Regions from separate parts of the Anaerobacillus sp. MEB173 genome, predicted to be linked through region 1. Evidence: riboswitches for the same ligand, from Rfam matches in the RefSeq annotation. Region 1 holds a riboswitch; each other region holds the start of a gene.

The links. Region 1 has a riboswitch for cobalamin ahead of cobJ (precorrin-3B C(17)-methyltransferase). Riboswitches for the same ligand answer to the same signal wherever they lie in the genome.
Region 2: another riboswitch for cobalamin. It lies ahead of ACJ2A9_RS10855 (ABC transporter substrate-binding protein); the one in region 1 lies ahead of cobJ (precorrin-3B C(17)-methyltransferase).
Region 3: another riboswitch for cobalamin. It lies ahead of ACJ2A9_RS01200 (hypothetical protein); the one in region 1 lies ahead of cobJ (precorrin-3B C(17)-methyltransferase).

Annotation. Positions count from the first base shown of each region.
Region 1 is NZ_JBJMAU010000002.1:21,556-24,838, forward strand. Features, by position in the region: gene cobJ (precorrin-3B C(17)-methyltransferase) at 1-1,397, opposite strand, end outside; cobalamin riboswitch at 1,650-1,845, opposite strand; gene ACJ2A9_RS04465 (sirohydrochlorin chelatase) at 2,074-2,820, opposite strand; gene cobA (uroporphyrinogen-III C-methyltransferase) at 2,901-3,283, opposite strand, start outside.
Region 2 is NZ_JBJMAU010000004.1:202,675-205,957, reverse strand. Features, by position in the region: gene ACJ2A9_RS10865 (ATP-binding protein) at 1-659, shown strand, start outside; gene ACJ2A9_RS10860 (MogA/MoaB family molybdenum cofactor biosynthesis protein) at 860-1,327, opposite strand; cobalamin riboswitch at 1,538-1,718, shown strand; gene ACJ2A9_RS10855 (ABC transporter substrate-binding protein) at 1,879-2,895, shown strand; gene ACJ2A9_RS10850 (FecCD family ABC transporter permease) at 2,858-3,283, shown strand, end outside.
Region 3 is NZ_JBJMAU010000001.1:243,984-247,266, reverse strand. Features, by position in the region: gene ACJ2A9_RS01215 (LysE family transporter) at 1-189, opposite strand, end outside; gene ACJ2A9_RS01210 ((2Fe-2S) ferredoxin domain-containing protein) at 296-688, opposite strand; gene ACJ2A9_RS01205 (GNAT family N-acetyltransferase) at 720-1,304, opposite strand; gene ACJ2A9_RS01200 (hypothetical protein) at 1,336-1,536, opposite strand; cobalamin riboswitch at 1,685-1,875, opposite strand; gene htpG (molecular chaperone HtpG) at 2,031-3,283, opposite strand, start outside.

The sequences.
Region 1 (3,283 bases):
TTTGCTCCTAAAAATAAGTCGAACTTTCCTTTACGGAAAACGATCCCAATATCATCGGTAACTGCTCCATAACAAGCCATACCGCAGCCATTTATTCCAATATTTAATTGCTTAGCAACTGACTTCCCACCTAATTGTTGCTGAATTTCTTCCGCATATGGAATCGCATCGACTTTTTCTCCATTACAAAAATCACATGCCTTAACTTGAATAACATCGCCAATTGGATGAAGCATTAAATTTTGGGCGTTTAGTTCGTCAATGATTTGCGTAGGATCATTTGTTGGGACGGAAATCTTCAAGCGGTGGTCAGTTGTATATTCCATTGTTCCCTCTTTACCAACAACATTGGCTATAGCAAGCAATTGCTCTGCTGTAAACGTTTTTGCAATGACTCCAGGAGAAACCGCAAATTCAAAAATCTCCTCCTGTTTAAATACCGATAACCCATTTATACCGACCGTTTCAGTCGGAGTTTCTTGATGTAATAATGCTAAAGCTTCTTCTGCTAACTCCGTTGACGTTCGTTTACTAGATTCTGTTTCCTCCACTATCCCTTGATGCAGCGCCCACGGTTCTGCTTCTTCCTTTAAACGCTCATGCGGTTTTAAAGATTGCTCCATTGCTGTTAAAGTGTATTTTCTCTGGTATCCTCGTGGTGTTATCATTTTTCCGTCATAGAAAAATGTCGACTGATTTCCAATAATGACTGTTGTCAGCATTCCGATTTCATGATCAAGCATATGAGCGAGGTCAGTGAGTACGACATGTTGGCGCTCCCGGTAGGCACTTTTTACAAGTCCTACTGGTGTATCAGGTGAACGATACCGAAGCAGAATTTGCTGTGTTTCTACAATTTGGCGTGTTCTCCGTCCACTTCTCGGATTATACAGAGCAATCACAAAATCGGCCTGTGCCGCTGCTTCTACTCTCTTTTTAATTAACTCCCATGGTGTTAGATGGTCACTTAAACTGATTGTACAAGCGTCATGCATTATCGGAGCTCCGAGTAGGGAGGCACAAGAATTCACAGCAGAAACTCCGGGAATTATTTCGACCGCTACTCCCTCATCCTCCTTCCAGCCTTTCTCCATTAGTACCTCGTAAACTAACCCTGCCATTCCATAAACACCAGCATCACCACTTGAAATAACAGCGACGACCTCTCCTTTTTCAGCACGACGGACAGCCTCCTGAGCCCGACTTACTTCCTCTGTCATTCCCGTTCGAACAATCTGCTGTTTATCTGTTAGGATTGGCTTAATCAAATCAACATAGGTGTTATAGCCAATTACACTATCACATTCCAAAAATGCCTCTCTCGCTCGAAACGTCATATGTTTTTCATTTCCAGGACCAAAACCAATGATAAGTAATTTTCCACGTTTACTAGACAACGTCATTCCCCCATTTTTTAGTTTAGAGTTTAGAATGTAGGGTTTAGAGTTGAAGAGGGGGAATTCAAAGAGGTATAAAAAAACCTTCTTGAAATACATAAATAACTCTACACTCTACACTCTAAACTCTAAACTTTCTTTTTTTCATAAAAAAAAGCATTTCCAACCTCGGTTATCGGTTAGAAATGCTTTGTTAATATGTACATAAGTGTAACTCGCACCCTAACACCTCCCTATATCCCCGTAGGTTGAACAGTGTTATGAGAATAGGCAGGTCTCCTGGCTTATGGTTCTAGTTTTCCTGTGTCTTCCCATTCTTAATAAGAACAGTGACCTATACAGGTTAACAACCAAATTACAGTGGCGGGACCGCGTCGGATTTACACCGAACTTCCCTATTAAGCTGATAAAGCATATCTTTATCAACACCTATTCCAAAACTATGAAATTTTCTACTATGAAGTATAGTAACAATGATTCTTAAAATTGTCTACTTTTTTCTTAATAATTGTTATTATCAATATTTTTTAAATTGGCTCAATTATCGTTTGATGTTGATTTTTGGCTCGTTCGTGTGAATTACTAAATTCACACGCCTTTCAGGTACTGAAAGGTTTGGAGGTTAGAATGAACATCAAACGATAACACAGCTTCTAAATTAAAAATGTAAGTATTCTTACAAGACTTCATTTACTCTTTGAACAACAACATCTGCCAATTTCGGATGATAGCCTAAATAATTACAAAGCACTAATTCTTTTTCACATTTATTTTGATACTGAGTTAACGTGTTTTGCATTTTTTTCATGAGTATACCCGTAAATAAAAGGTATGGCAAAACATATACCTTTTTACCTTCTAAACGCAACGCCTTATGCAGACCTTCCTCATACGATGGTTCTGTTGCTGCTAAATAGCAAGTTTCCACATCTTTAATTGGATAATACTCCCATAGTAATCGACCTAATTTTGCAAGATCACTATTAGCTTCTGGATCACTGCTGCCCCGGCCAACTAACAGAACTGTGACATCGTGCCGATTAGTGGTATTGGTTAATTCTAATCCTTGCTCCTCTAATCGTTCTCCTAATACTGATATGATTGATTCACTAATCCCTAACGGACGACCATACGAAAACGTAATGTACGGAAAGCGAAGTTGTGCTTTATTCAATTCCCTTGGGATATCAACCTTCGCGTGACCAGCAGCTAATAGTAGGACTGGAATAACAGCAATTTCTTCAGCTCCTCGTTGAACACATTTTTCTATTCCCTCTACTATGCTTGGTGCTGCTAATTCAAGAAAACATATTTCTTGTATCTCAGTCTCAATGTTTGGCATGACTTTTTGTATAAATGTGATCAGTTGGTCATTTGCTTTTGTTACGCGACTGCCGTGTCCTACGTATAATACTGCTTTCACTTTCTCACCTTCTTTATTATCTATTTAAAATTTGAAAAAAAAGCTATCACAAGAAAGGATAGCCTTTTCAAACAAGTCAATTAAGCTTTTGCGACTGCTGATTTTTTAGAAGTAAGTGTTGTTATAAGTTCTTCTACCGTTGGTTCATGCGGAATATCAACGACTTGAATTCCGGCTTCCTTGGCTGCTTTTGCTGACTGTTCTCCCATACAAACGACATCAGTTTCAGTCAGCAATTGTAGAGGATCAATACCGGCATTCACGATTGATGTTATAAATTGCTTGACTGAAGCAGCACTTGGAAAAATAACTTTATCCAATTTCCCCTCAGCTAAAACGCGTCGCATTGTTACATGAGATTGTTCGACTTCTACTTTTTCATAAGCTTCCAACAGATCGAAAGAAGTCCATTTTGCAGCTAATTTTTCTTTTCTGTCGGTCAGTAAATGCTCGCTTACAATAA
Region 2 (3,283 bases), on a different contig from region 1:
ATGAATTACGAACACCAATTGCTATGCTGCAAGGATATAGTGAAGCAATCATTGATGGCATTGCTGGTACTGTTGAAGAACAACAAGAGCTTGCGCAAATTATTTACGAAGAGTCATTAAGAATGGGCCGACTTGTGAATGAATTACTTGATCTTGCGCGGATGGAATCAGGAAATATTCAGCTCAATATCGAGCCAACGAATATCAGGGAGTTTAGTCGAAGGATTATCAGGAAGTTTCAAGGGTTAGCACACGATAATCGTATCGAACTGAATGCACAGATTTCAGCCGATGATGATACAATTATTTGGATCGATGCTGATCGAATTGAGCAAGTATTAACGAATCTAATTGACAATGCGATTCGACATACGAGTGAAAATGGAAGTGTCACTTTATCCGTAGATTCGCATGAAACTGGGATTAAGGTTGATATAACAGATACAGGATCTGGTATTCCTGAAGAGGACTTACCGTTTGTGTTTGAGCGATTCTATAAGGCGGATAAGGCCCGAACTCGTGGGCGCTCAGGTACAGGCTTAGGATTAGCAATTGCTAAGAATATTGTTGAAGCTCATGAAGGGCAAATTTCTGTTCATAGTATCCTAAATGAAGGAACGACATTTTCCTTCTTTATCCCTCGCAAAATAGAGGAATAACCCGAAATAAACAGAAAAATTTTGTTTCATAAGAAACGTTGCTGCCGAGAAGATTATTCTTGGCAGCTTTTTTCTTTAGTTTAGAGCTTAGAGTGTAGAGTTTAGAGTTGCTTGAATGCAAAACAAAGAGGCACTTCCAAAGTGCTACTCTGAAAATGCCCTATTAATTTTACATTTTACATTTTAAATTCTAAATTCTCTCATTTCCTGTCTTTATAGATTTCACGCATGACATGGGTCAGTTCCGGGAGGATTAGTTTATTCATGGCGAGCTTAACAGCACCTGATGAGCCCGGAGTAGAGAAGATAGCAGTGTTTCCGCGTACACCAGCAATGGCCCGACTTAAGATGGCTGCAGAGCCAATATCTTCAACATAACTTAAGTAGCGGAAGATTTCACCGAAACCAGGCATTTCCTTATCTAATGTATCACGTACTGCTTCATATGTAGTATCACGCAGTGTAATGCCAGTACCGCCATTGAGGAGAATGGCCTCTATATCAACCCGGACTGAGGCGTCACGAATGAGTGTTTGAATCGCTGTATATTCATCTTTTACGATGTGGTAGTCAACGACTTGAAAGCCATTTTCCTCTAATAGTTCTTGCATGAGCTTTCCACTTTTATCTGTCTCCTTCGTACGTGTGTCAGAAACAGTAATAATCATACAGTTTACTGTCTTCGGTGCCTCTTGGCGATGTTCTTCTACAGACACAGTATCATCTCCTAACTATATTAAACGTAAACATTCCGATTATATCATAGTCATCATTGTAAAATACAGCAGTGATAATATGTCTGCTTTATTGTTAATGGTCTTAGTAAAAAAGCTGTCAAAAAAGAGAAAATTATGTATAATGGTTAATGTAAATCAATTTAATAATTTGTACATTAAGGTCACGATTTGTGATTAAAAGGGAAGTTGGTGAAATTCCAACACGGTCCCGCCACTGTAAACGTTAGAACATTTCATTATAACCACTGTCTAGTGATGATGGGAAGGGGGAAATGTTCGTTCATGCGTAAGTCAGGAGACCTGCCTTAATGTTTTGTGAATCCTTCGAGGAAAAGGTGAAGCAGTAAAGTAGATTACAGTTATTTTCGTTATCTATGCTACTGTTTAATTAAGTTCTCCAGAAGGGGAGCTTTTTTTATGTTGTAGAGACTTTGATTTACACCATGAATATTAACAGATGTATAAAGGAGATGAAGAGACAAATGAAAAAGTGGTTATTATTACTTTTTACAGTCCTATTATCAGTAGGAGTTCTACTCGGGTGCAGTTCGAATGAAGCAGAAGACGGTGGGACAAACGATGAAAGCGAAGAACAAGTGGAGGAAGTAACTGAAGGAGATGAAGCTACAGAAGAAGAGGCTGCTGAAGGAGCAAGCTTCCCAGTAACTGTCAAAGATGCGACCGGTGAAGAAATTACAGTTGAGGCTGAACCTGAAAGTATCATTACACTTACTCCAAGTAATACAGAAATTTTATATGCCCTAGATCTATTAGACAAAGTCATTGCTGTTACCGATAACGATGATTTTCCAGAAGGGATTCAAGACACAAAAGATAGTATTGGTGGAATGGAATTTGACGTTGAAAAAATCCTTTCACTTCAACCAGATATCGTTCTTGCTAATGCATTAAACGTTTCTGAAGGTATTGAGCAATTAAGAAATGCTGGATTAACCGTTGTTGTAACAAATGGTGGTTCTACATTTGATGAAGTGTACAGCTCAATTGAGATGGTGGCTTCAGTGACTGGTAAAGCTGAAGAAGGACAAGACATTGTGAATTCGATGAAAGAAAGAATTAATGTTATTACTGAAAAAGCAGCACAAATCAATGAAGAAGATCAAGTGAAAGTTTGGGTTGAAATTTGGCCAGCCCCAGACCTGTTTACGACTGGGAAAGGTACATTTATGCATGAAATGCTTGAAATGATCCATGCTGTTAATGCAGCCGGAGACCAAGAAGGATGGCCGAATTATACTGAGGAAGATGCTGTTAGCACGAATCCAGATGTGATTATTACTACTTATGGACATTGGGAGGGTATGGAAACAGCAGTTGAGGATGTTATAAGCCGTCCAGCTTGGCAAGAAGTTTCTGCTGTGAAATCTGAACGAGTTTATAATATTGAAGCCAACATCGTTGAGCGCCCAGGTCCACGCTTAGTTGAAGGGGTCGAAAAACTTGCAGAACTCATCTACCCAGAAATTTTTGCACAATAATCGTTTCATTGCTTATCTTTGTGCGTTATTGTTTTTAATGTTAGCTGTATTATTAGGGATATCGATAGGGAGTATATCGATTCCCTTTTCTACTATCATCTTTATTTTATCTGAAAATTTGTTCGGTATTCCGATTCATGCAGAGGTTGATCCGATGCTTGTTCATATTGTTATGGACATTCGTTTCCCAAGGGTTATCCTTGCTTTATTAGTTGGGTCGTCACTGGCTCTTGCTGGTGCTGCATTTCAAGGTTTTCTAAAAAACCCATTAGCTGATCCGTATACGTTAGGTGTATCTTCAGGGGCAGCTGTCGGTGCAGTGTTTGTATTATTTCTTGGTATATCAATCCCATTGCTAGGGAAATTTACTCTTCCTTTTTTTAGTATT
Region 3 (3,283 bases), on a different contig from region 1:
GATCAAATGAACAAGTCCTAAAAAAACAAGTAGCATAAAGAATCCATCAGCAATTGTCGCACCTAATCCAACGAGCCATGCATGAAAAAAACCACCTTTAATGCCTTTGTCAATTTGCGCTGCATTGACCGGCCCGATCGGTGCAGCCAAAGATAATCCAAGTAATATGTAACTGAAAAATACAGCCATAAAACACCTCCATGAGACAACCAGTCGCTTGTACATCATATTCAGCAAGTCAAGGATTTACGACTCATGGATGTGGGGGAATGTAAAACCTTTGTGCATTAAGTGGCTATAACCCTTTAGAAACTTTTTTAACAATATGTTCGTCTTTTATTGTTCCTTTCACCGTTTCACCTAACGCTTGAAATCCAGTCCCATTAAAACAATGACTGATATAACTTTCAATGTCATGTCCTGACATTAATGATTCAATGAATTGCGGAGCATCTTCTGCCGAAATATTTTTATACCATTTTCCATCAGGGTAAGTTATTAATACACATTTATCCTGACAACGACCGTTACAAAGTGTTCTTGTTGTATGGATCATCTGATCAAGCCCTTGATTTGAAATTTCTTTACGAATAGCCAGTGTCAAGTCTTCAGCTCCTGCTTTCTTGCAACTGCTTCCATTACAAATTAATACATGATGCTTAGTTGTTGATAAATCCCAAGTCGCCAAATTAATTCCCCTCTCCTCTTACTTAATTATTTTATAAGTCAACATTCGATTGAATGGCTAGATTAGCAAAATCGTACAATTGACTAAGTGTTATTTTAGAACCCACTCTGGCCATCATGAAATTCACATCATAACAGGCGATGTCTGGTTCATTTGTATGAAATTCCTCAAATCCAACTGACTCCAGAACATGTTTAAGCATGTTTTTATATAGAATGGGATCCCCATTTGTCATGTCTAGGTCCCAATGCCAACAATATTCCAATGAAATAATAATGTAGTTTTCTGTTTCAGCTAATCTAAACAAAGCCTGTAACAATTTCTGTCCCACTTTTTGATTTCGGAATTCTGGTGCTACTTCAATTACGCCTAACATCTTCAGATAATTTAATCGTATCCACCTCTCATCACTTTCTGGTGAAAGTATAATCGCGTATCCAATAATGTTTTCATTATTTAATGCCAGGGCCATTAATACATCATCACTCTCCATCGCAATGAGCATCGCCTCTTGTTGTTTATCTGAATCACGAAAACGATTTAGATTAGAATGAAAATGAAGTTTCTGTAATATTTTTAAAATTTCCCTCTGATTCGTTATAATCGTATACGACATTGAACCACATCCTTATATGCTTTTTAAAGCATTAAGAGAAAAAGCACACAATCGATTGATAAGCTTTATTAAGCGCCTGCAATTCTTCTTCTCGATCTACTCTATTACTTTTATCATCGATAATTTTTGATTTTAATTCGATGTATTCTTTTTCTACCTTTCGCTTCGAAGCGTAGATTAACAGAGTTGCTCCTAATGCATCATAGTATTTTCTGAAATAAACATTTTCCAAAACCTTCTCCCCCTCTTTTTACATACTAAAAAGAGCATTTAAACCTATTAGGTTTAAATGCTCACAAAAAACAATGGTATGTTCTGCCTTAAAAAATGCATACATTACTTTCGTCTTCGCAAACACCTCCCTATATCCCGCAGGTCACATTGTGTTCTCTAAACAGGCAGGTCTCCTGACTTACCATCGTCGCTTCTTGCGTCTTCCCGCTATTAAAGCAGTGACTTCGTGCAAGTTACTCCGGATTACAGTGGCGGGAACCGTGTCGGAATTTCACCGAACTTCCCTTTTAAGCTATACATTCTTCAATGCACAACAACCTGTCTAGAATATGTATATAATTATTTTTTTATATTACATTACCATACCTTTAATGTCTACCATTATTTTCCCGGTTTCTATCGATATCAATTTAAAATATACTTTCTGAATTTTATAATAATTAAAATAAGAAAGCCGAACTCACATGTTTGTGAATTCGGCTTGTTTGATAACTAAATCATTACCTTACACATGTCCTTTGTAAATTGAACAGGATCCTCAAGTGGCAATCCTTCAATCAGAAGCGCTTGGTTGTATAATAGATTTGTATAAAGGTTTAGCTTCTCTTTATCGTTCTCGAAACATTGTTTTAAAGCTGTAAACACATCGTGATTGACGTTAATTTCAAGGATTTTGTCTGCTTTAATATTTTGATTATCTGGCATCGCTTGAAGGATTTTTTCCATTTCAATTGTGACTTCCCCTTCTGTTGCCAAACATACAGGGTGTGTCTTCAAGCGTTTAGAAACTCTGACATCCTTCACTTTTCCAGCTAGAATCTCTTTCATTTGCGTAAACAGCTCTTTGTTTTCCGTTTCTTTTTCATCGATCTCTTTCTTGTCTTCATCAGATTCGATTCCTAAGTCACCGCTTGAAACGGATTTGAATTCTTTCTCTTTGTAATTCATGAGCATTTTGATCGCAAACTCATCAATATCTTCACTGAAATACAGTACTTCAAATCCTTTATCAACAACAAGCTCTGTCTGTGGCATCTTGGCAATGCGGTCATTCGATTCCCCTGAAGCATAGTAAATGTATTTTTGCTCCTCAGGCATTCTTTCCACATATTCAGCCAATGTTACGAGCTTCTTCTCCTTAGATGAATAGAACATAAGCAGGTCTTGCAATTCCTCTTTATTTGCACCAAAATCACTATACACGCCGTATTTTAGCTGACGGCCGAAAGATTTGTAAAATTGCTCATATTTTTCCCTTTCTTCCTTCAGTATGCTTTGCAGCTGGCTCTTAATTTTCTTCTTAATGTTTTTGGCAATCAGCTTTAATTGACGGTCGTGCTGAAGCATCTCACGAGAAATGTTTAATGAAAGGTCTTCAGAGTCGACCATCCCTTTTACAAAACTGAAGTAATCAGGAAGTAGATCCGCACATTTTTCCATGATGAGTACGCCATTTGAGTAAAGTTCTAAGCCTTTTTCAAATTCCTTTGAATAGTAATCAAATGGAATATTTTCCGGAATATAAAGTATCGAATGATAGCGTACCGCACCATCAACTGTAATGTGAATATGCTTAAGCGGCTTGTCAAAACCGTAATGCTTTTCTTGATAAAAGTTCTCATAGTCCTCGGTAGTTAGCTCGTTTTTGTTCTTTTTCCAAATTGGAACCATACTATTGATGATTTCTTCTTCAATTACATCCTCAAACTCATTGTCACTGTCTTCTTTTGCTTTCTTAACCGATA